Regions from separate parts of the Desulfotomaculum defluvii genome, predicted to be linked through region 3. Evidence: riboswitches for the same ligand, from Rfam matches in the RefSeq annotation. Region 3 holds a riboswitch; each other region holds the start of a gene.
The links. A riboswitch is a leader RNA that binds a small molecule or an ion and turns the genes downstream of it on or off. The one in region 3 is predicted to bind cyclic di-AMP.

Region 1: another riboswitch for cyclic di-AMP. It lies ahead of ACYQ03_RS02245 (CAP domain-containing protein); the one in region 3 lies ahead of ACYQ03_RS00485 (cell wall hydrolase).
Region 2: another riboswitch for cyclic di-AMP. It lies ahead of ACYQ03_RS05740 (C40 family peptidase); the one in region 3 lies ahead of ACYQ03_RS00485 (cell wall hydrolase).

Annotation. Positions count from the first base shown of each region.
Region 1 covers NZ_BAAHYV010000004.1:100,422-108,225, reverse strand. The annotation lists gene ACYQ03_RS02245 (CAP domain-containing protein) at 148-1,131, opposite strand; cyclic di-AMP (ydaO/yuaA leader) riboswitch at 1,137-1,258, opposite strand; gene ACYQ03_RS02240 (chymotrypsin family serine protease) at 1,456-2,463, opposite strand; gene yabG (sporulation peptidase YabG) at 2,532-3,443, opposite strand; gene ACYQ03_RS02230 (ribonuclease H-like YkuK family protein) at 3,531-4,001, opposite strand; gene rsmA (16S rRNA (adenine(1518)-N(6)/adenine(1519)-N(6))-dimethyltransferase RsmA) at 4,025-4,906, opposite strand; gene ACYQ03_RS02220 (resuscitation-promoting factor) at 5,149-6,081, opposite strand; gene ACYQ03_RS02215 (3D domain-containing protein) at 6,266-7,099, opposite strand; gene ACYQ03_RS02210 (hypothetical protein) at 7,360-7,804, shown strand, end outside.
Region 2 covers NZ_BAAHYV010000006.1:625,851-633,654, forward strand. The annotation lists gene ACYQ03_RS05725 (hypothetical protein) at 1-502, opposite strand, end outside; gene ACYQ03_RS05730 (sodium-dependent transporter) at 716-2,098, shown strand; gene ACYQ03_RS05735 (zinc dependent phospholipase C family protein) at 2,121-2,825, opposite strand; cyclic di-AMP (ydaO/yuaA leader) riboswitch at 3,012-3,139, shown strand; gene ACYQ03_RS05740 (C40 family peptidase) at 3,145-3,798, shown strand; gene ACYQ03_RS05745 (S-layer homology domain-containing protein) at 3,955-5,346, opposite strand; gene ACYQ03_RS05750 (GerMN domain-containing protein) at 5,610-6,125, shown strand; gene ACYQ03_RS05755 (YigZ family protein) at 6,251-6,862, shown strand; gene ACYQ03_RS05760 (metal-dependent transcriptional regulator) at 7,087-7,500, shown strand; gene ACYQ03_RS05765 (nucleoside recognition domain-containing protein) at 7,503-7,804, opposite strand, start outside.
Region 3 covers NZ_BAAHYV010000001.1:98,327-106,130, forward strand. The annotation lists gene ACYQ03_RS00470 (response regulator) at 32-715, opposite strand; gene ACYQ03_RS00475 (DUF4118 domain-containing protein) at 717-3,428, opposite strand; gene ACYQ03_RS00480 (hypothetical protein) at 3,796-4,356, opposite strand; cyclic di-AMP (ydaO/yuaA leader) riboswitch at 4,582-4,734, shown strand; gene ACYQ03_RS00485 (cell wall hydrolase) at 4,736-5,506, shown strand; gene ACYQ03_RS00490 (iron reductase) at 5,713-6,090, shown strand; gene truA (tRNA pseudouridine(38-40) synthase TruA) at 6,094-6,831, opposite strand; gene ACYQ03_RS00500 (GMC family oxidoreductase N-terminal domain-containing protein) at 6,858-7,804, opposite strand, start outside.

The DNA.
Region 1 (7,804 bases), on a different contig from region 3:
TGGAGAAATGTGCTGAAATTGTGGTCAATCCTTAAGAAAATGCAAAAAAACGGGAGGAAATTTTTCCTCCCGTTTCCCTTTTATGGAACAAGGCATTGTACAGGCTATTTTGTTGTCCAATTATCTAATTAGTTTTTATATAGACAATTACCGTCGAGCAAATTCCTGAACCCAGATATAACCATAGCCACTATAGCTTTGATATACGCCTACACCGATTTCATTGTATTTAGCATTTAATATATTGGCACGGTGACCTGAGCTATTCATCCAGTCCTGCATAACTTGCTCCGGGGTTTTTTGACCCATAGCAATATTCTCCCCAGCTGCTAGGTAGCTGATACCAAATTTGCGCATCATATCAAAGGGAGAGCCATAATTAGGAGAAGTGTGGGAAAAATACCTGCTCTGGTACATATCCTGTGCTTTTGCCTGAGCAACTTTAGTCAAGTCTTCTTTAGCTACCAGAGGCTGCAATCCATACTTAGCCCGTTCAGCATTTACTAGGTTCACTACTTGCTTTTGGAAATCATTCATAAAGGAAGTAGGTTCCTGGGGTACTGGCTGTGGCTCTGGTTGTGGCTCTGGCTCTGGCTGTGGAGCCGCCGGCTCAGGCTGAGGAGTTGGCTCCGGTTGGGGAACTGGTTGCTCTGGTTTCTCAATAGGTTCAGTTATGGGTTTATAACCTAACAATTGAACACAGATCTTACCACTGCTAGTATCCATAAAAGCTAACCCAATTCTGTTATATTTTGCATTTAAAATTGAGCGGCTGCCATAATATACTAACTGCTTTTGCACCATGGTTGCAACATCATTACTACGTACAATAGTTTGTCCAATGGTACTATAACCACCGCTTTTAGCAATATCTAGCAACATGGTTGAACTGGGACTCTGACCGGTTCTTTGGTAGTATTCAAGATTCTTGGCAGCTTGCAGTGAAAGCTGCTGGTCTACCATTAGTGCTGTAAGACCGGCTTTACTACGGGCTTCATTAATCAGCCTAACCATTTCTTGGCTGTCATCGGTGGCTGCCCTAGCTGACTGTGCCGTCATAAGAGACAGCATAAGGGTAAATAGGAACACGGTAACCAGGTACACAGAAAAATTCTTTAAGCGATACTGCATTTCTTTTCTCCTTTCCTTTTTGCCTCCGGAGTTAGCTGACGGGTTCGGGCAAGGAAAACCCTACCTAAAAGGATTCACCCCCATAAACGGTTCCTCCGTACCTCAAGGGATTCGGCATTTCTGTTACATGGCATCTGTGCCTGTCCTAAATAATACATAAAAATACCTGATTTTACAAAAGTCGTAATACCTGGTAATAAATTATTTAATTAGCTAGAAGATGTGTACAAACATTTTTTTGGTTGTAAACTCATTTTAAAACATATATACCATTTTTTTACACGAAACAAAAGCCCCACGTTCTTCGTCGCGGGGCTTTCCTTCCTAAAACTCAACATTTAGTTTATCTAACACCATCTGAATATGATTGAAGACAGTTACTCGGTCGGACCCTGCGAACAATAAACCAACTGCTCTGTTCCCTTCAGTAAGTACTAAGGAGCCGCTATCTCCGCCCTGAGATTTCATATCACAAATTACTTGGTTACTGAAATAAGCATTATTATTATCATCCATTTTAACTTGCATCGTGGTACCTATGGCAGTAACTACCCCAGAGGTGATTCCTGTTGTTCTGCCACTCTTAAATACCTTCATACCAGGTTTAGCCTCTGCAACACCTTGTATCTTTCCAAAGCCAATAATATCATCGTTAATCATATCTGGATTCAGGGGTCGGGCAACTGCACAATCCACATGGTTTGCAACCCCTTCTCTTTTAAAAAATTTCAAATCGTAATTGGGCCGGATGGCGTGAACAAACATGTTTGCAATACGGGATGCCCCATTGGCTATGGGGCAAGTAGCAGGTGCTTCTCCCTTTTGGATCGGAATATATCTTAATAGTGTTGCTATTCGGTCATTCTTTGTTCCACCGTCATATTCACCAGGTTGTAAAATTAGGTCTCCCGGAGCAGACCGACCATCTTTACCATCCGTAGCATTGGCTAAAATATGGTTGTTCGAAAGGATAAGTGGTTCACCAGTGGTGCGATCCCTTACCACTGCTCCAAAGGTGCCGGCCGTAACTCGATAGTGCCCCAGACTTAGACCAGGGCGGGCTGGTCTAACATGCTTTTTTCTATCATCTTCCAAAAAACGTATTTCTCCAACTTCAATAACATCTGTCTCTAAACCATTAATTTTATAGGGTACTAGTTCCTCACGACTTAAAGTTTCAGCACCTTCTTTTTTCGATACAAAGATAATAATTGCCTTTTGTTCCGTTCTTTCCAAACCCACATGTTTATAGCCCACACCAACACCAACAACATTTTTAATACCTAGTAAACGCCATTTGGCTTTTTCAACGGCTTTCAAAAAGTTTACCATAAAGGAAATCCCTCCCTAAAATGTCCTAGATCATCATATGCTAGACTTTAGGAAGGGGTACTATGGTTTTAATATTCCGTTCTAGGTACGCCTAATCGATGTTTTCCTCTAGTTTCTACACCACCTATACCATCAAAGCCAGTAATGGTACTTTTAATAATATCCCGAATGGCAATTGGATCATGAATTGATGTATATGCTATCTTTTCTACCACAAACACCGGATCAAAGGCATGAATCAATACCCGTTTTGGTGAACTTGCAAAATTGGCACCAGCACTTAAGACAGCTTCATAACAAGACTGGCAGGCACCGGCAAAAATCACTAAATCATCCCTACTTTTTTCAAAGGTGCGGGCAATTTTTACGGCCTCAATAAAGTATTTTGAGTTATGGTAATTATTTACGTCAGTCAGATCCTTGGCTCCTTTTTTTAAACCGTCATGCCCGGTCAGTACTAAAATATCAGGGTAATGTTTTTCTAGAAGAGCTAGCACTCTTTTGGGCTGTTCCTCTTCATCAATAGCATACCCGAAAGCTGGTATAGAAAGATTTCGATAGGTGGTCATGCATAATTCTAAATAATCTTTATCTCCGTCCAGATGGAGTACTGTACCGGGCACATCAAAACCCTCAATGTCATTATCGTCCCCTTTGTCCGATTGAGCAGCCCTATTCATACATAATCCATCGGTACATCTTTTAATTCGGTCTTTGCGTTCATCCATGCGTCTTTGCATAACCCGATTCATTACTTCTTCGTTCTTTTTTATAGTTTGGGTCCAATATTTTGCCACATCTTTTACATCCACTTTAATCAGGTCATCTACTAACGAACTAGCAAATAACCTTATATCCAGTCCCTTGAGGACTGCGTAATCTTTACCGTCTGGCCCCCGGTAAACGCTGTTAACCTTAAAAAAAACATCGTTGCCATAGGATCTACGAGCAACAATATCGCCCTCTTTAATTTTTGACACGGACTTACCCCCTTTCTAGTTATCATCTTATGTTGGGGGTAAGCGTGTTGTGATTATTTGCTAATAGCTAATGACTAACGGCTAAGATTACTTAGTATACTTATCAGCCACACTGGAGGCAGCAAAGGAATCCGGTTTTATTTTTGCCTTAAACCCACTACCAGTAACCATTCCCACCACTTCTCTAATTAAATCCTTTGTTTCACCTTGAGTTCCCACATCAATATGTATCTCAACCGATAAATTTTCAAGCCCACCTTCTAATAATAAATTTGTTATCTTTGCTCCCAATTCAAGACTCAGAGATGTTTCATAATAAATTTTTTGACGCAAACTGTTAATTCTCTTTTGCATCTTTTTATGGTAATAATATCTAGCACCCTTACCTTTACGATGAACAATAACCGCAGTGACAAAACAGGTTTCACTGCGAACCTGCGAATCTGTTCCCACTACGATCTTATAAGAAGAGCACGGGAGATTTTTAATATAATTTAAAATATCCCCCACCATCTCATTAAAGTTCATTTTACCTTTGGAAGGGCTAATAAAATCCATATATTCCTCCACTAGCTACCCGTCTATTTGTGATAACGGTAAAAAGTATTTGCTAGCATAGCAAAATCTTCGATGGACAGCGTCTCTCCTCTTCTAGTTGGCTCAACACCTATTTTTGACAGTATTTCTAGCCAGACTTCTTTTTCTGCTAACCCAGATCCAGTCAGTGAATTTAGCAAAGTCTTTCTTCTTTGCCCAAAGGCTGCTCGAACAACTTTAAAAAACATTTCCTCATTTTGCAAATTCACTGGAGGGTTTTTTCTTCTGGTTAATCGAATAACTGCAGATTCAACATCTGGTGCTGGATAAAATACTGTTTTAGGGACCCTAGTTACGATCTCCGGTATAGTATAATATTGAACAGCTACGCTAAGACTTCCATAATCCTTACCTCCAGGGGAAGCTTGCATACGGTCTGCCACTTCCTTCTGCATCATCACAACCATTCGATTAAAATTAAAACCGCTGGTTAACAAATGCATCAAAATAGGTGTAGTTATGTAATAGGGGAGGTTCGCTACCAAATTAAAACTATTGCCGTTAGTACCAAAGGCACCAGCAGTATGTTCTGCAGCAATCTGATCAAAATTTACTTTTAGAGCATCTGCATGAACAACTTTAGCATTATCAAATTCTGCCAAGGTCTCCTGCAGTATGGGCAATAAATTTTGGTCAATCTCCACAGCGATAACTTTACCGGCTGAGCAGGCCAGACGCCGGGTTAACACGCCAAGACCAGGCCCTATTTCAAACACCAGATCCTCCGGGGTCAAATCTGCAGCATTTACAATCTTATCAATAATATTAGCGTCCATTAGAAAGTTTTGACCCAAAGACTTCCTTATTTTAAATCTGTAGGAGTTAATAATGTCCTTAACCACTGAAGGCGATGTTAATTCTCGCAAGTTTCATTTCCTTCCTATCTATTTCAAAGTTTATAGTTATTATACCCCGTTATTAGATAATCACAAAAGGCATTAGCTGTTAGCTGTTAGCTGAAATGCACAAAAGCCCCCGGCCCATGACTGACCTATTAGCCACAAGCGAAAAAAGCTAATAGCAAATGGCTAACGGCTAAAAGAGGCCTCCCAACAAACGTGAGAGACCCTTTTCATCCTTACATTATCACTAGTTGTTGTTCTTACCATTACTCCAGGACATATACCCTTGTATGCCTTTTACCCCAAGCAAGGGCTTCAGTATCTGTTTCATAAAACAGATCAATGCGATTCCCTTTGATGTTCCCTCCAGTATCTAGGGCTGTGACTTTTCCATAGCCCTCCACATATAATCTTGTTCCAAGAGGAATAACTGCAGGGTCAACTGCCGCTACTCCGGAACAGGGTGGAATACCTGAAGCAGTATTATTTCCAGTGTAAGAATATCCTGTGGCCAACATGGTCAAAGCTCTACTAAAACGAAGGTTTTGCCCTCCACGGCTAACTGTACTTAAAGTGCCATATTGAACAATGCTATTTACAGGTTTTTCTAGTTCCTCTCTGACTTCACATGTACGACTTACTTCTACACCATTTTCATATCGAATAGACCAAACCTCTCTTTGCAAACCCTCTTTACCACCCTTTACTTCTTTAACAAATCCCCGGGCCATTTCAGGGTTGGCAATGCGTTCAGTCTTAAAAGGTATTGCATAATGCTGGTATTCTTTTTTAACTTCCACTCGGATAATCTCAATGTCCATGTTCTTTTCTAATGACGTTGTAAGAGCGGGCAGTACCTGATCTTCCGACTTGAGCTGGATATTTTGTTCTACCAACAATCCCTTTACATCTTTACTACTTGTAAAAACTACATCATGCTTGCCGTCAACCCGAAGGTTCACCGGGATCTCCCCAGTAACCATCTCACAAATAAAACTCTCTATTTGATCAATTATTTTAGGTATGGTTATCGTCTTTGACCACAGGGCAAACCCTAGAACCACTGAAGTCATAACCAATAAAGAAGAAATACCGATCAATGCAGCCATGGCAGCTTTTTTACTGGACTGTTTTGCTTCCAGCCTCGCTAGTGTAGGTCGTGGAGATTGAGTAGGCCATTCCACTGGGCACCAATTCATAGACTCCCCCCTTAGTGGTGCCAGCTCATAAGAAAATCTTCCTCTCAAGGCTGACCCCTAAGTCTTATTGGAATCTATTCTCCCAGTAGGTGAACTTACCTTCTCAAAAATTTATACATATTCCACTGTGTAGCAACAGATGATAGCATAGTTTTTATAAAGGTTTAGGCTTTATTTATGGTAATTATTCTAATATATGAACCTTTACAGTGCGTCTACCCCAATTTATTGCTTTATTGTAGTTATTGAAAAAAACGTCGATTCGATTACCCTTTATGTCGCCACCTGTGTCTGAAGCAATGGCATAGCCGTAGTTTTCGACATATAATTTTGTCCCAAGGGGAATCACCCTTGGATCAACTGCCACAACACCCTCAGAGGGATAAGTGCCAGTGGCAGTCCGGTTGCCAGTGTGGGTATAGGCTGTGGAAACTACTGTTATAATTTCTTTTTCCTTTTTAGGCATATTAGCATTTCGAATTGCTCCTCCCGCTGCTGGCCTAGAGGTTCCACGTGAAACCGTAACTTGGGGGCCATAGGCAATTATCTGTGGTTCTGGTTTTCTTACAACCTCGCTTCTTAGCTTCTCTCTCCTAACCTCTCTGCCATCCTGATAGGTTATTTGAATATATTGACGACTCAATCCACATCTACCTTGCTTTATTAATTTTTGTTCCCCTGTCTGAAGATTGTAGTCTGGCTTTTTTAAAATCCCATACTGAATATATTCTTGATTTGTTACTTCCTCTGTATCAACGCGGGTTACACGAATACACAAATCATCCCTAACTACGGTACGCAAGGGTGGATCAACAATGTCAGCTCTTCTTAAAGTTACCTGTGCTTTTTCCAATGCATCTGCCACAGTCCCCTGGAAATGGATAACCGGGATCTCCCGACGATCCACCACAACTAGCAGATAATTCGCACAGCAGAGGCAATACACAATAAATACTATACCTGTGAAGAGTACCCCTAAGAGGAGCCGACAGGCCTTATCTTGCCATAGCTTATACACCGTCCCGATAATGAAACCCCCTTTACACATTTCTAGTGCCTTTAAGAATAAATATATTCCTTCAGGTACGAAAATATGTCAGTTCAAGGGGGTTGTATGGTAATATATTCCAACTGTCAGTACCTAAACATTGGGTAGTTATGACTAAAGGCTTTTTTCAAGGGGACACGCCCATTTATACCATTCCACGAATATACTATACCAGCCGGTCATGCTTGCCTGCCGAGCTTGGCCCCGAGGAATAGAAGGAGGTTTTGTATATGCCTAACGGTACTGTATGCCAATTGGTAAATTTACCAGTGGTGATCGGCGATGTAGTGGCATCGGTAACGGTTGAAAACGTCACTTGCCTGGATGAGCAGGCAAAAAAAGTAGATCATATCGATGTAATGGTTCGGGACCTAGAGGCCGAACCAATATTCGGAAGAACGATTGCTCCTGATACAGCCGGCGGTACGGCAAATGCCTATCCTAATAACCATCCTAGCTTTTGTTATAGCCCTAAAACTACCCTGCATGTAGGAGAAGCAGTTTGTGGACCCAGAGAACTAAAAGGGGTTCGAATTCATGGTACTATACACAAACAAATTTACTACGTAGATAAGCATGACGATGTGCGCCATCTGGGCGAGGATATTGATTTTACAAAGGTTATAGATCTTAATCCCCCTTTAATTATTTTGCACCCTAATAATATAGACATTG
Region 2 (7,804 bases), on a different contig from region 3:
CATAAAAATCATCCATGTACTTAACCACAAATCTTTGAGCACTAGGCTCAAACTCATTATTATTGGCAAATATCTGCTGTAATTTTCTCTCGGATATTTTATATACATTCAGTCCTGTAGCCCCGGCACTACCACTGGACTGACGGTAAAAAAGGATTTCTTCCCTTTGGTCATTATCAATATCTGCAAATGCTATCTTTGCAAAGGAGAATAGGCCATCCTCATGGAAAAGCTTGATTTTTTCAACGCCTTCTATTACTAAGGACCAAGACTTAGGCATACCCTCTGGGGTCTCCTCAACATACAAAATAATTTTTTCTAGAGTCTTATCCCCGAAGATGTTTTTTTCTATGGTTTGTAATATATGAGTATTGGGTGTAGGAACAAAGGTAGCCTCCTTCGTCACTTGTTTTACCGGCTTAACTTCGGTATTTTGAAGGGAACAACCAGTCATTAAGATAATTTGAGCTACAATTAAAAACATCAAGGCGATTTTCTTCATTTCATTCTCCTATAATAAAAAGTCATATAAATATTTCATAGTCTAAGACGTAGCACTTACGAAAATGTTTCACTGGGAAATGGTGGATAAAGAGGCAAATCTACAATTATCTGAAATATTTAATAAACCTAGTACAACTTAAATGGATATATTAAAATATTGAAAGCGGAGTAGTAAAGAAAAAACTAATCGGCATTTGAGGAAGGACAATGTATGGTACAAGCTGAAAATGATAAAGCACAGTTATCTGGAAGAGAAGGTTTTGGAACTACATTAGGTGTCATAGCTGCAACCCTAGGCTCTGCAGTAGGACTTGGTAATATTTGGAAATTTCCTTATATTGCGGGTGAAAATGGTGGAGCCGCTTTTATTCTAATTTATCTTGCTTGTGTTTGTTTTATTGGCTTACCCGTTATGATTTCGGAATTTATTATTGGCCGAAGGGCTAACGCAACAAGTGTAGGGGCTTTTAAAAAATTAACACCAGGCACTCCCTGGTTTCTAACGGGATTGTCTGGTGTGATTTGCGCTTTCTTTATAATGTTTTACTATACCTCAGTGGCCGGTTGGGTTTTTGCTTACATTTTTAAAGCCCTTAACGGAAATATTGTAACTGGTGATCCTAAAATCGCCGAACAGATCTTTTCAGGATTTATTACCAGTGTTTGGCCGCCCTTAATCTGGCAGTGGATTGTGCTGTTTGTTACTGGGGCTATCATTTTAGCCGGAGTTAAAAATGGTATCGAACGAATAACCAAGACGCTATTACCCATTCTCTTTATTTTATTAATTATTTGTGTAGTACGAGCCCTAACTCTGCCTGGTGCTGCCGAAGGGATAGTTTTTTTATTTCGACCTGATTTTTCGAAAATTACCGAGGTAACTATTTTAGCAGCCATGGGTTTAGCTTTTTTTAAGCTTTCTGTTGGGTTAGGTGTTATGACCACCTATGGTAGCTATATTGGAAAAAGTGAAAATTTGATAGGGACTGGGATAAAGGTTGTTTTGGCAGATACACTTGTTTCCGTGCTGGCAGGCATGGCAATTTTTCCGGCAGTTTTTGCCTTCGGATTTAGTCCTGCTATGGGACCTTCTTTACTTTTTATTACTATTCCAATGGTTTTTAACTCCATGCCCTTTGGTCAGCTATTTTTAATTGTTTTCTTTGTTCTGGCCTCCATCGCTGCTATGGGCGCAATGATTTCTCTTTATAATTCCCCTGTGGCTTACCTAACAGAAGAAAGAGGTTGGTCTAGAATAACAGCAACTATATTTACAGGATTACTCATGGCAACGGTTGGGGGTACGGCGACCCTTTCCAATAGTCTGTTGGCCGATGTAAAGATATTTAACATGAACTTATTTAATTTTTATGGCTATCTAACTGATAATTTGATGATGCCTATTACTGGTTTGTTCATTGCTATTTTTGCAGGCTGGAAACTTACTAGGAGGGCGGTATTTGATGAAGTCACGAATTCTGGAAGTCTAAATAATAGATCAACCATAAGTTTTTACCTTTCTGCCATCCGCTATGTTTCCCCCATAGCCATTGTAATCATTATTCTAAATGGCTTAGGGTTTATTAAAATATAGTATTTTTCTCAAAATCCTCACCTTAACTAGGTGAGGATTTTTTTATACTTTGAAAATAAAATTCAAGAAATCCTGCGGTGACCCGTTGAGCCCGTTGCAGCAAAATCCCTGCAACCCTTTCAACTGGCACTTTTCCCTTGTGCTGAACTAATTCGGGTAGGTAATGGGAGGAGATCCTGGCATTTTCCTTTACCCAGCCACAGGCATGGGTTGAAACGTGATAAATGCCTTCTAACCTAACCACAAAGTCGTGGTAGTTTTCCCGGGACCAATCTTCAAAAAATTTATGACCACTAAGTACCAGACCACAGGCATGATGGGGCACACACAAGTCCTGCAAAATATGGCAGGCAGCACCTAAATAAAAAATAGATTTTTCCGGGCAGCCGGATCGCCAATATCTAATAGCACGTTCAAAGTAATACTGACATTCTGTCGGAGCATCAGGTCCATGCCAGAGCCCAGTATTCTTGGCATGAATGTAATAATGACTAATATTTTTAAAGCCCTGATCACTCCATTGGGATCCTCTGTTTAATATCTCCAAATGGGATTGCAACAATCGTCCTTCACTGTTCAAGCCGTCTTTCTTTAATATTTCAATGGCTTGTTGATTGCAAAAATCATGGGTATTGCGTGGCCTATCTGTTTTTATAATGACCTGAAAAGGTAAGGTTAAGGATAGCATGACCTTGGCACAATTCCAGGTGGCATGGGTTAAAGTCATAAAGTGTTCACCTGATTAAAGTTAATGAATAATATAAATGCTCAAAAACATTATTTCCATTCTTAAGGTAAAATATGAAAATAGTGGTGAACAGTAGGCGGGACTTAAGACTCAATCAGTCATTTTGACAAAAAAGTATTAACTTTTGGCAGGAAACTGGAAACATTCGCCGAATTTGTTAATAAAATATGAAAAACGCCTAATTTCATTGAAAACGGGGGAACCGTTCTAGTGGGGTGAACTACCTTTGGTAGCGGGTGAACTTTCTACCCGAATCCGTCAGCTAACTCCGTAGGCGTAGAAAGTGGGGATAACATCATTGTCGTTGCTTAAAAAGATGGTAGTTCTGGCCGCCTCTGTGTGCCTGGCCACAGTGGTCTGGACTGGTGCTGCAGATGCAGCCCAGGTGACTGTACAAAAGGGTGATACCTTGTGGACCATAGCTAATCGTAACGGAACATCGGTGGAGAACGTTAAACAACTGAATAAATTGAGTAGTGATAATTTACAAATTGGTCAGGTCTTAGAGGTCCCTGATCCATCAACTAATCAAGCAGTGAGACCTCGCACAGAAGAATCCCAGACTTCTTCTAGGGGTGTTGTAGACCGTGCCATAGCTGTTTTGGATTATGCCAAGCAGTATATCGGTGTAGGATACCGTTCTGGTGGAGAAAGCCCTGCAGGCTTTGATTGCTCGGGTTATGTACGTTATGTCTTTAAAAACTTCGGTTTTGATTTAGTTCATACCGCTGCAGGTCAATATAATGCAGGTATGGCCATTAGTAAAGGTAATTTACGTCCTGGTGATCTAGTGTTCTTTAATACTGGTGGGTATGGGATTAACCATTCTGGTATTTATATAGGGAACAGTCAATTTATTCATGCATCTTCCTCCCGCGGTATTCGTATCGATTCTTTGTCCGATAAATACTGGTCTCCCAAGTATCGCGGTGCCAACAGAATATTAAAGTAAATAGGAAAAGCCCTGGATGTGGTGATCCGGGGCTTTTTTATGGTAAATTTAGTTTTCAGCCACCAGCCTTCAGTTATAAGAGAACCTTGGTAAGAGTGTGCCATGAACCATGGCCAGTCGAAACGAAAAGGCACCCCACAGGGTGCCTTTGTCAGTTTAATCTTCAAAAGTAAATTCTATGGCGTCATCTTCCTCAATTTCGAAGCCCTTAACGATATCTTCTTCAAACCAGACAGTGTATTCTTCACCATCTTCTAAGCTGTCATCATTGTCCAGGGTAAGGGTTAACTTACTGCCGCTGATACTGGCAGCATCAATATCCAGTTCGGTATTCCCATCCATTACATGAATTCCGTCACCATTGGTGGAGAAATCAGTACCCTTATTAATTGTCTGGTTAAATTTAATAACAACTGTGGTATCATTGGATGCTGATACCTCATCTACATCTAATTCAACAGCCTCGGAGATAAAGGACCATTCTCCTTTTTTAATTCCATCGAAGGTATTGTCATCTTCATCAGCTTCTACAAGAATACCGCTATTAAAGGTAATACAATACCTAGTGTTGGCATCAAGTTCCTCATTGTCATCCAATTTAACCACCAGTTCGTCCTCATTTTTGGTGAAGACAACGGCGTATTCTAGATCAGCATCAACCCATCTACCATTACTATACTCATAAATGTTCACTGCATCAGCTAAATCCTCGAGGTCTTTGCCATCTGCATAGTCCATATCTTCTTCAAAGTTAATGGTGAACTCTTTGGTATCAACATCAATCTTAGCATTATGGGCAGGGGTTAACTTATCAATGTAGTCCTTAGTTTGTTCTTCTTCATCAGTGACATCGTCTAGATCAGAGACGTCAATAAAACGACTGACCATAACCGCGAACTCACCTCTGGAAATGGGCTTAAAGGGATTTAGGTAGCCATCGGGGGTACCTTTCATAATGCCTTTGTTATACATGGCAGCGGCATAATATAATTCGTCTTTGTTTAGTTGGTTAGCATCCTTAGCAAAGGCAAGTAGCTCATTAAGAGAGACATTCTCATCACCGGAAGCGCGGCTTAACCACATGGCTACTTCTATGCGAGTGGCTGGTTTATTGCCAATCCATTTAGATAATTCCCAATCTGCAAGGATACCAGCATCGTAGGCTTGCAGCGGAGCCACACCCATCCAACTGGGGAAGAGTTTCTTAATTAATTCTGCTTTGTCAGTATTAGTTTCTTTATGGTCTACCACTCTCATAATAATGGCTATTGCTTCGTTTTTTGATACAGATTGCTGAGGTTTAAAGTTATTATCCTCATAACCCTTCATAATTCCCTTTAATTGTAGTTCTTCAATTTCACACTGGGCCCAGTGGTTCTTCACATCTTTAAAATTGGAGGTGTAGGTGTATTGCACGAGCTTCTTTTGTAAGCCAGGTGGTACTTTATTTCCCTTTTTTCCATTGTCAGCCCACGCGGCCCCAGATAATAGTGTTGAACACATACAAATAGTAAGTAAAGTAGCTGTAAATTTAGTAATCTTTTTCAAAACGATTCTCCTTTCAACGGTCCTTTTCAGTGAACCATTATTGGGGCGCCTCCAATAACTGGTGTTCTCTTTGTTTTATAATACGAGATAGACTATTATAAATTAGGGGGTACCTGTTAAAAACATTAAGTTCATGTGACAAAACTGAGGGCCCATCGTCATATCTATAAAAGAGGTCAGTATAGATCTTTTTACTGGTATTTTTATGAACAGTATGTTAAACTTTGACTGATTTGCAAACTATTTAGTAGGGAGGCAAACATATGAAGAGAACTGTTTTTTATTTGATGCTCATCCTGTCTTTGATCTTCACGGGTTGCGCTAGTAATACAAAGGACCAGCAGCCTCAAAATCAAATCGGGACCCAATCCCAAGCTCCGGCAAAGGAAAAAGTAAAAGTTACCTTATATTTTGCCAATGACAATGCTGATGCTTTAGTACCAGTGGAACGGGAAATTGATAAACCCAGTGACATGGTAGTTGCTCTAGTCAACGAGCTTAAAAAACCGGATAAATATGCAGCAGTTCTTCCCCAGGGAACTGAACTTATCGGCTACAAAGCCGAAGGAGACACCTTGATCCTTAACTTTAATCAGTCCTTTGTCAATTTACAGGGTTCCACCGGAGAGTTTATTACAGTAAATTCACTGGTAAACACTCTGACGGAATTGCAGCAATACAAAAAAGTAAAATTGCTGGTTGAGCAAAAGCCCCTGGAAACTGGTCATGCTATCTACGATCAGCCTCTATCGAGAAATGAAAGTATCATCCAGAAATAAAACTAACAACCTGTTATATTGTGTTAACAGCAGAAGAATCACTGTCAATAACATGGTGATTCTTCTTTGTTATCTAACAGGTAATAATTATATTAAAATCGTCTAAGTAGAAAGAAGTGTAAGGATTGTTTAGTTATAAAACTGTTGGCCAAGAAGCAACTGTGGAAACGGTTATTAAAAAATCAAGGTTCATTGCCCATGTTCAGTCAATACAGGCTGAAGAAGAAGCAAATGAATTTATTCGTAGTGTGAGCAAGGTACATCGGGAGGCTACCCATAATGTATATGCATATCGCCTTTCCGACCAGGCTGAGAAATGCAGTGACGATGGGGAACCAAGCGGAACCGCAGGAAAACCAGTTTTGAGTGTGCTAAAGGGAGCAGAATTATATCGGGTAGTGGTTGTGGTTACCCGTTATTATGGAGGTACTTTACTTGGGGCCGGTGGTTTAGTCAGAGCCTATACCCAATCTGCCAGTCAGGGAATTGCTGAGGCAGGTGTGGTAACAAGAATATTGTGCCAGCGTTTACAGGTAGAATTTGAGATGCCTTTGTTTGGCTTAATTAAAAAGGTGATTGAACAGTCAAGTGCTAAGATTTTGCAGATAGCTGTTACGGATAGGGCTATGATTGTGGCTCGGCTACCCTTAACTGAAGTGGAAAGGCTAGAGACCCAGTTAATAGAGGTCTCAGCGGGGAAAGTCATTGTGAAGAAAATGGAACAGGAATATGTGTAATAAAAATTAAGGCCTGATGCTTAGCGTAAGCACCGGGCCTTAATTTTTAACCATTTTCCAGCAAATTGATGTAAAGCACCTGTTTTTAAACGTAGGAATTATTAAAGTGTTGATAATACTGCCATATCATGTTGGGTTGATTGAGGTAATCTTTGATCAAAAAAAGTAAAAAGAAAGGTATAATTCTCTTTTGCTTCTATATTTTAAAAAGAGGGGGTGTTTTTATGTTGTCTCCCAGCTTGGAAGATTATCTGGAAGAAATTTACCGTCTTAGTCAAAATGGTCAAGCAGTACGGGTTACAGATATTGCAGCCTGCCTTACTGTCAGCTTGCCTTCCGTCACTAGGGCCTTGCAGAAGCTAAATGAAAGCCAATACATTCATTATCGTCCCTACAAGGACATTGTCCTTACAAACAAAGGCAAAGAATTAGGTCATTTTTTAGTGGAACGAAATAGGATCATACGAGAATTTTTACGCTTAATTGGATCCCAGTGCGATGTTGCCGCGGAGGCTGAGGCAATGGAGCACTACCTTTCCTTACCCACCTTAACGGCTATAGTTAACTTTGTTAAATTTACCGAACAACATCCTTCCTGGTTAGACAATTTTAAAGAATTCAGCAGTGGAACTTATTAAACCTAACTCAGTAACCTAGCCAACTGAGCAACTGAAAAACATACTGTGCAAGCAATGGAAAGAGGGATGATGGTGGCCAGTACAGTCCATTTAATACTGCCAGATTCACGCCAGATGGTCCAGATTGTTGTGCTACAGGGATAGTGCAATAATGAGAAGAGCATCATGCAAATCACAGTGAGCCAGGTCCAACCGTGTTCAACCACAAACAATTGATGTAAAGCTGAAAGACTGTTTAATTCAATCATAGAACCTGTAGCCATATAACTCATAATAAGAATAGGCAGAACAATTTCATTGGCAG
Region 3 (7,804 bases):
TCATAACTTATATATAAAAAATAATATGGCTTTAAACAAGTCTGTACCCTACTCCCGGTTCTGTTATAATATGGCGTGGTCGAGTGGGATTTGCTTCTATCTTCCTGCGAAGTTGACCTATAAAAACCCGTAGATAGTGTGTATCATTCTCATAGGTAGGACCCCAGCAAGTTCTTAAAAGTTGTTTATGGGTTAAAACTTTACCTGCATGGATTGTTAAATTCTTCATCAAATCATATTCTGTAGGGGTTAACTTAACTTCTTGCCCCTGCACTTCCACTTTTCGATGTGCTAGATCAATTAACAAATCATCAAACCTTAATATTGGTTCTTCTTTAACCCCAACAGAATGTCTCATGGCAGTCCGAATACGTGCTAAAAGTTCACCCATACCAAAGGGCTTGGTTAAATAATCATCCGCACCAGCATCTAGGGCTAGAATCTTATCCTGCTCCTGTTCCTTAGCAGATAATATGATTATAGGAGTTTTGGTCCATTCCCTTAAACGATTCACTACTTCAAGCCCGTCCATATCCGGTAGACCCAGATCAAGAATGATTATATCTGGATGAAAAACAGCAGCTTCACTAAGTCCTTGCTGAGCAGTTGCTGCTTCTCCTACTTCATAACCATGACTGGTTAAAGCCACTCTCAGTAGTTTCTGTATTTGGCTTTCATCGTCAATAACCAAGATACGAGCCCCTTTACTATCCATCTTAATCTCCTTTATGATCTACCTGACCCATTACTGGTGGTTCCTTCTCTAAGGGTAAGGTAAATTTAATCTCCACTCCCCTACCGGGACGATTGATCGCCCTGATCTTACCTCTATGAGCTTCCACAAAACCCTTACATATTGCTAGTCCTAAACCAGTACCACTAATAAGACGGGGAGACTGTAAACGATAAAATTTATCAAAAATCCTTTCCATATCATCTTGTAAAATTTCCGGTCCACGGTCTGCTATAGAAACTTCTATTTCTCCCCCCTTTTGCAAAACAACGATGTTGATAGCTGTAGCGGGTTCAGAATATTTCAAAGCATTATCCAATAGATTTATCAGTACCTGCTCAATCAAAGTAAAATCCACTTTAACTAAAGGTAAATTGTTATCTATATTGACGTTAACAGGTCGGTTTCCTAGCGACTCTTCCATACGGCTAAGGGCAACACCAATGATATCTTGTAAATCACACCATTCTTTATGGGGTTGTACAAAACCTCCTTCTAACTTGGCCATATCAAGAAGGTTGTTAACAAAGCGACTCATGCGCAATGCCCCCTGCTGAATACTTTGCAGCAGGTCTCGCCGGGCTTCCTTAGAATATACTTCATCACTTTCCAGTAGGCCAGAAACTGCCCCAATAATTGAAGACAGTGGAGTTCTTAGATCGTGCGATAATGAATTAAATAAGGCGTTCCTTAAACGCTCGGACTCCGCCAGCGTCTGGGCTTCCCTTGCCTCATCAGCCAATTTGACCCTAGCTAAAGCCATAGAGGCAGTACTTGCAAAAGCCTCCAGTAAGCGTAGTTGCTCCGGTTCGAAGTATGTATCAGGGTCACTAGAGCGAATTCCCAGTACCCCTCTCATTTCTTTATCTGTTCGCAGCGGCAAGTAAAGACCTTCAGCAGTACCCAGTGTATCAGTTCCCTTACCTGCCTTTTGTCCTCGGGTAAAAACCCAGCTGGCTACGGCGTATTCTTTTGTATCAAAGAAGGTTTTTTCTTTAGCTTCAGAACATGCCTTAAGCTTTAACTTGTTTTCTTTATCAGGCAGCAGCAACACAACCTGCCCTTCGATAGTGTCAGCAACCTTTTTCACAATACTCTCTAACACAGGTTCCAACTCTGCAACAGCTGCTATCTCCTTGCTCAAGGAATAAAGGGCAGAAACCCTGGCCTCACGTCTACGGGAATTTAGTACCTGTTCCCTTAAGCGGGTGGACAGGCGACTTGTAAACAAAGCCACCATCAGAAAGATCACAAAGGTAATCAAATATCTTAAATCGGCAACTGTAAAACTAAGCGTAGGAGTTACTAAGAAAAAATCAAAACCAATTACCGCCATTACTGCTGAGGCAATAGCTGGGCGTATCCCCCACCTCACAGAACTTAAGAGAACTGGTAGCAAATATAGCATAGAAATATTCACCAAACCCAGAGCCTCTTTGAAAGGAGAAAGTAGTAGAGTGAGCAGTACAATCATTAAAAAAGAAGCAAGATAGGGGAAAACCTTTATTAAAATTTTGGTGTGTTGTTGAATTGGTTGTTTTTCCTTGTAGCGATTTTGTATTTGTTTGGGATTACCAGGAATAACGTGTACACTTATACCTTCGCTCATACGTATTACTTTATCTACAACCGACCCGTGCATAAGTTCCCAAAGCCTTGAGTAACGAGGCTTACCGATTATTATCTGGGAAACGTTTCTTTTGCGGGCTAGATCAACTAGTTCTCCTGCTACATCATTGCCGGTAAGATTTATGGTTTCAGCTCCCAATTCCTCAGCCAAATGTAAATTTTTAGCCAATTGATCCTTCTCTTCCTCCCTTACAGGGAATCGTCTGGAGGTATCTATATAAACAGCCATCCATTCGGCTTGTAACCCTTCAGCCATACGCTTTGCTATTCTAATTAACTGGGCGGAAAAAGGGCTAGCACTGATACAAACTAGTACTCTTTCTCCAGCGGGCCAGGGACCGGCAATGCCATGTAAGCGCATGTATGACTCCACCTGCCGGTCCACCCTTCTGGCTGTGTAGCGCAGGGATAATTCCCTTAGGGCATTGATATTTCCTGGCCGCAAAAATTTACGTTTGGCTTCCTCGTCCTGTCCTGGTATATAGACTTTTCCATCTTTAAAACGTTGGAATAATTCTTCTGGACGAATATCAACCAGTTGAATTTGTGCACACTGTTCCAAAATGCGATCGGGAACGGTTTCACTTACAGTAACACCAGTAATCTGTGCCACTATATCTTTCAGTGTCTCCAAATGCTGAATATTTACAGTGGTATAAACATGAATCCCCGCGGCCAACATTTCCTCGATATCCTGATAGCGGCGCGCATGGCGAGAACCTGAAACATTGGTGTGGGCCAACTCATCAACCAAGACAAGCTCCGGCCTTCGCTGTAAAAGGGCATCCAAGTCCATTTCCAAAAATTCTTTATGCTCGTATTCTATGATACGGGCTGGAACAACGGGAAGGCCCTGTAAAAGGGCCTCCGTTTCTAAACGACCGTGGGTTTCTACCCAGCCAACTACCACATCAACACCTTCGGCCAACTGTTCTCGGGCTGCCTCCAGCATGGCATAGGTTTTCCCCACACCTACTGCCGCCCCAAGAAATACCGTTAACTTTCCTTGACCTTCTTCAAGTCCGGACAGAAGTGCGTCAGGGTCAACTCGTCTTTCCTTTAACATGCTACAGCCTCCGTATCATCATTTCTTATCCATTAAATATTTGTAAAGGAATGATTTTTATACAATAATAAACCATGTTATCAAAGAAATAAATCCAATAGAAGTCAACTTCATACCTTCATGTCCTCCATATTTACAAGGTGGTATACAAGAAAAAAGAGAGTCGCCAATTACTTATGTCTCCCCCCACAGTAGAAGGTTTTTATTATTTAACCTGTCTACCATAGGGGGAGCATATCATAAAGCGATACTCCCTTTCTTTATAGCTTTTAAATTTAAGCCTTTAGCTTGATCAAATAAACGACCCCAGTTGAAAACCGGAGCCTTTCATAAACATACTTGGAATCAACACTTGGGTGGTAAGTCATTACTTTTTTATTACTTCGACAATATTTGCTAGATCACATACTTCTGTGTGGGCATACCAAACCTTGTAATCATTAACAATAATGGTTAAATTATTTATATTTTTCTTACCCAAAATTTCTGCTGCCTTATCTTGGTCACTAAAGGCAAACCAGTATTTTCTTTCATCGTAAGTTAGCCTAGGAATATTCTTTATACTTTCCTCACTAACATCGAAGGTAAGACAATCTGGTAAAAATTCATCCTTTTCATCATGGTAAATTAGATTACCAGTTAGTTGAATTTTACCACTGAATTCAACCTCTGCAGGATAATCTTTGCTAGGATAATCCTTATTGTATGTAATAGCCTTTACTTTCAAACCAGCTACACTATCTCCTACTTTTGTCTTCAATGGATCAAAGACGTTGTTTATTGATGGATCAACAGTCTCAGAGGTCTGAGCAGCCTGTGGCTGGGGATCACCTTGGGTTTGAGAAATTACTTTATTCTCGTTATTCTGGCACCCCATAAGAGTCATGATTAAAAGCAGGCAAATAAATATTTTTTTAAATTTAAACATAGGAAACTCCTTTTTTATACATTTTTTAAATTATTATACGTAAAATCTTAGACATTTTTAAGGTATTCTAGTTTCCTCATAAAATTTTATTTAGTTTAACGACCACACCAAACAGGACTATTCAAAAGCCCTGTTTGGAGGTTACTGCACTAAAGAAACTGCTAATACTTACCATGGTATTTACCCCCTCAAATAATGGTTTTAGATACGAATTAATGTAAGTAATAAAAAATATGGCCGAAGTTTCTTTTTTTGGAACACGGGGGATCAAATTCTGGGGCGAGTCCTATTGATGGAGGTGGCTTATAGCAGATTCAGGATGGGGACCCTCAACCCAAGCCCGTCAACTAACCCCGCAGGCCAAAGGAGGGTGTATTATTTGTTTTTGCGTAGAATTTTGCTTTCTTTAACCTTATTCGGTTCCTTGGCCTTTGCCACTACCTTTGCTACAGCTGCCGAACATACCGTGGCTCAGGGTGATACCCTTTATCTCATCGCTCAACATTACGGTACCCAGGTAGATAAATTAAAATCAACTAATCAATTAAAAAGTGATATGCTTTATCCCGGCCAGAAGCTGCAAGTCCCCGACCAAACATATACAGTACAAAAGGGGGACAGCCTTTTTCTTATCGGAAAAAGATTGAACCTGCCCTACCAGGAGATTTTACGTGCAAACAAGCTGTCTAGCTCTACTACCATTTACCCTGGCCAGGTATTGAGGATACCCGTAGTCCAGGGAACAGTAAGTAGAGGTTCTTCAATTGACCGAGCTGGCACTAAATTCTCCGCCGGAGATTTGGACCTTCTGGCCCGCTTAATCACCGCTGAAGCAGACTCGGAATCTTATCTCACAAAGGTAGCTGTGGGTGCAGTGGTTTTAAATAGAGTAAAAAGTAACCTGTTCCCCAACAGCATAGCCAAAGTTGTTTACCAGGTAGAAAATGGTCATTATCAATTTGAACCAGTGTTAAACGGCTGGATCAATGTGAAGGCTTCACCGGATGCCATACGGGCGGCCAAAGAAGCCTTAAGCGGGGTAGACCCCACCAAAGGAGCCCTCTATTTCTTTGAGTCTTGGGTACCCAATAAATTTCTCCAAGCCCGTCCGGTAAGTATGGTGCGGGATAGTTTTACCTTTTCCTATTAACCAGAATTTAATATTTAAGGGAGTTTCTTCATCTGTAAGGAACTCCCTTATTTATCTGCTCTTGGTAGATCGAGCTTCCTTCAGGATAAAGGACTCCTATTTTTTAAAATACCGAATATATATATTATAAATAAGTTGTGGCCTCCAATTCGCAGTGTTGGCTGCCAAATAACCAAGGGTAAAACTAATAAAAGGAAGGGATAACTATGGGTGGAGTAATTGAGTTAACAGGTTGGCTTGGACTTATTTTATTAAGTGCTTGTTTAGCGAAGTTTTCTAGCAAGGGAAAAATAGACAACCAACTCATGTTATTTTTTAAGAAAAATCACAAATACTTCGGCTGGACTGCATTAACTGCATTATTCCTACATGGTACCCTAGCCACCACAAACCTCCTTATACCAGTTATGGGACAGAGTAACCGTTTGTCAATATTGGCAGAAACTAGTTGGGGCTATTTGCTTTGGTTGATGTTACTAGCCATCTGTATTGCTTCAGTTATGCTATCTTACAAAACTTTTCGACGTAGACATCTGCAAATGGTACTGATTTTAGGGGTTTTACTACTGATTCATATTGAATAAGCCTTAATAATCAATCTTCTCCAGGAACAGCCCACTTGCATCGGCAATGCCACCAGTTTGATTCCGTTCTTTTGCATCTAAGATTTTGAGTATATCTTCTGCATTGATTTTATCCAACCCAACTTCTATTAAGGATCCAACAATCTTTCTAACCATATTATAAAGGAATCCATTACCACACACTCTAATTTCAATTAAACCGGCATCTTCATCTAAATCAATAGAATATATTTCACGTACCATTGACTTCTTCTTAGACTTGGCATTGGAAAAGGCAGTAAAATCATGTACGCCAATAAAATATTGACCTGCTTTTTTCATGCGGATGGTATTCAGCTTTTTCTCGATATGCATACTATACTTTCGCATGAAAGGATTGGGGTATTCCTCGTTCCAGATCCTATATAAGTAGGTTTTACCCTTGGCATGATATCGGGCATGAAAGTTCTCAGGAACTATAGTTACCTCCCTAATGCTAATATCCCGGGGTAAATATCTATTTAAATAGTTTTTGACCTCAGATTCCGACAGATTCTCATTGATTTTAAAATTGGCAATTTGTGCAAGGGCATGTACACCAGCATCAGTTCTGCTACAGCCAGTAATCTCGATTTCTCTGCCCACCATCTCCGCTAATACACTTTCTATTTTCCCCTGAATTGTATTTTCTCCATTCTTGAGCCTTTGCCAGCCCTTATAACGTCCACCATCATATTGAATTAGCATTTTATAATTGTTCATTGTTTCTCCTTATCTGTTATCTAGGGTCAGACATCTGTTTTGATTAAATGTTTGGATAACCTCCTGGCCAGTGATAGTAAAGTAAAGGTAGGAGGTAAGCCCCACTCTGTTGGAATGACGGAGCAATCACATACATAGAGGTTTTTGTACTCTGTTTGCAGGTTTGAGTCAACCACCTCACCAATCCTTACTGACCCACCGGGATGGGCAGCAGTCCAAGCACTACGAAAAATTCTCTTTGCTCCAGCATGCTCAATAATTCTCTTAGCAACTAAATTCCCCTTAGACATTTTGTTTTGATCTTCCCTGGTAAATTTCTTAGAGAAGCCCTCTTTACTATTGATATTACCACCTATACTGTCTCTAATTTTGACCATTACTGAGATGGTTTTATGATGCTCAAATATCCGATGAACCCTTAAGGCTTGTGCAGTAAACAACTGATATACAAGTCTCGGTAAGGTAATATCAGTAAGGATATAACCCTCCTCCTTGCAGACCATACCAGTGGCCATGGGTATCTCATTACCCGCTTCTATTCCTTCTATAACGCCCTGAACAATTATCAAGGGATCACAAAAAAATCCATTCCCTGCCCCACTAACACCACTGGACCTTAGTATGCTTGCCGAGGCTAGGCCACCAGCTGCCAGTATAATTGTATGAGCATATGCTTTTTGAGTTAGACCATCTTTAATATACTGAACCCCTACTGCTTTATTATCCTGTAATATAACTTTTTCTACTCTAGAACCTTCAAAGATAACAGCCCCATTCTGAACAGCCTCAGTTATATACTGTGTAGAATTCCACTGGGCCTCAAAGGGAAACTTTTTTGGGCTACAGAGATTCTGGTAGATAAACTTATCTAATCTCTGCCAGGGGTAACCAAGCTTCTGTGCGCTCTCCATTATCCTTTGGGCAGTGGGACCTATCAAGTCATCCCTCAAGGGAGCTATAGGCAGTTCTTTTT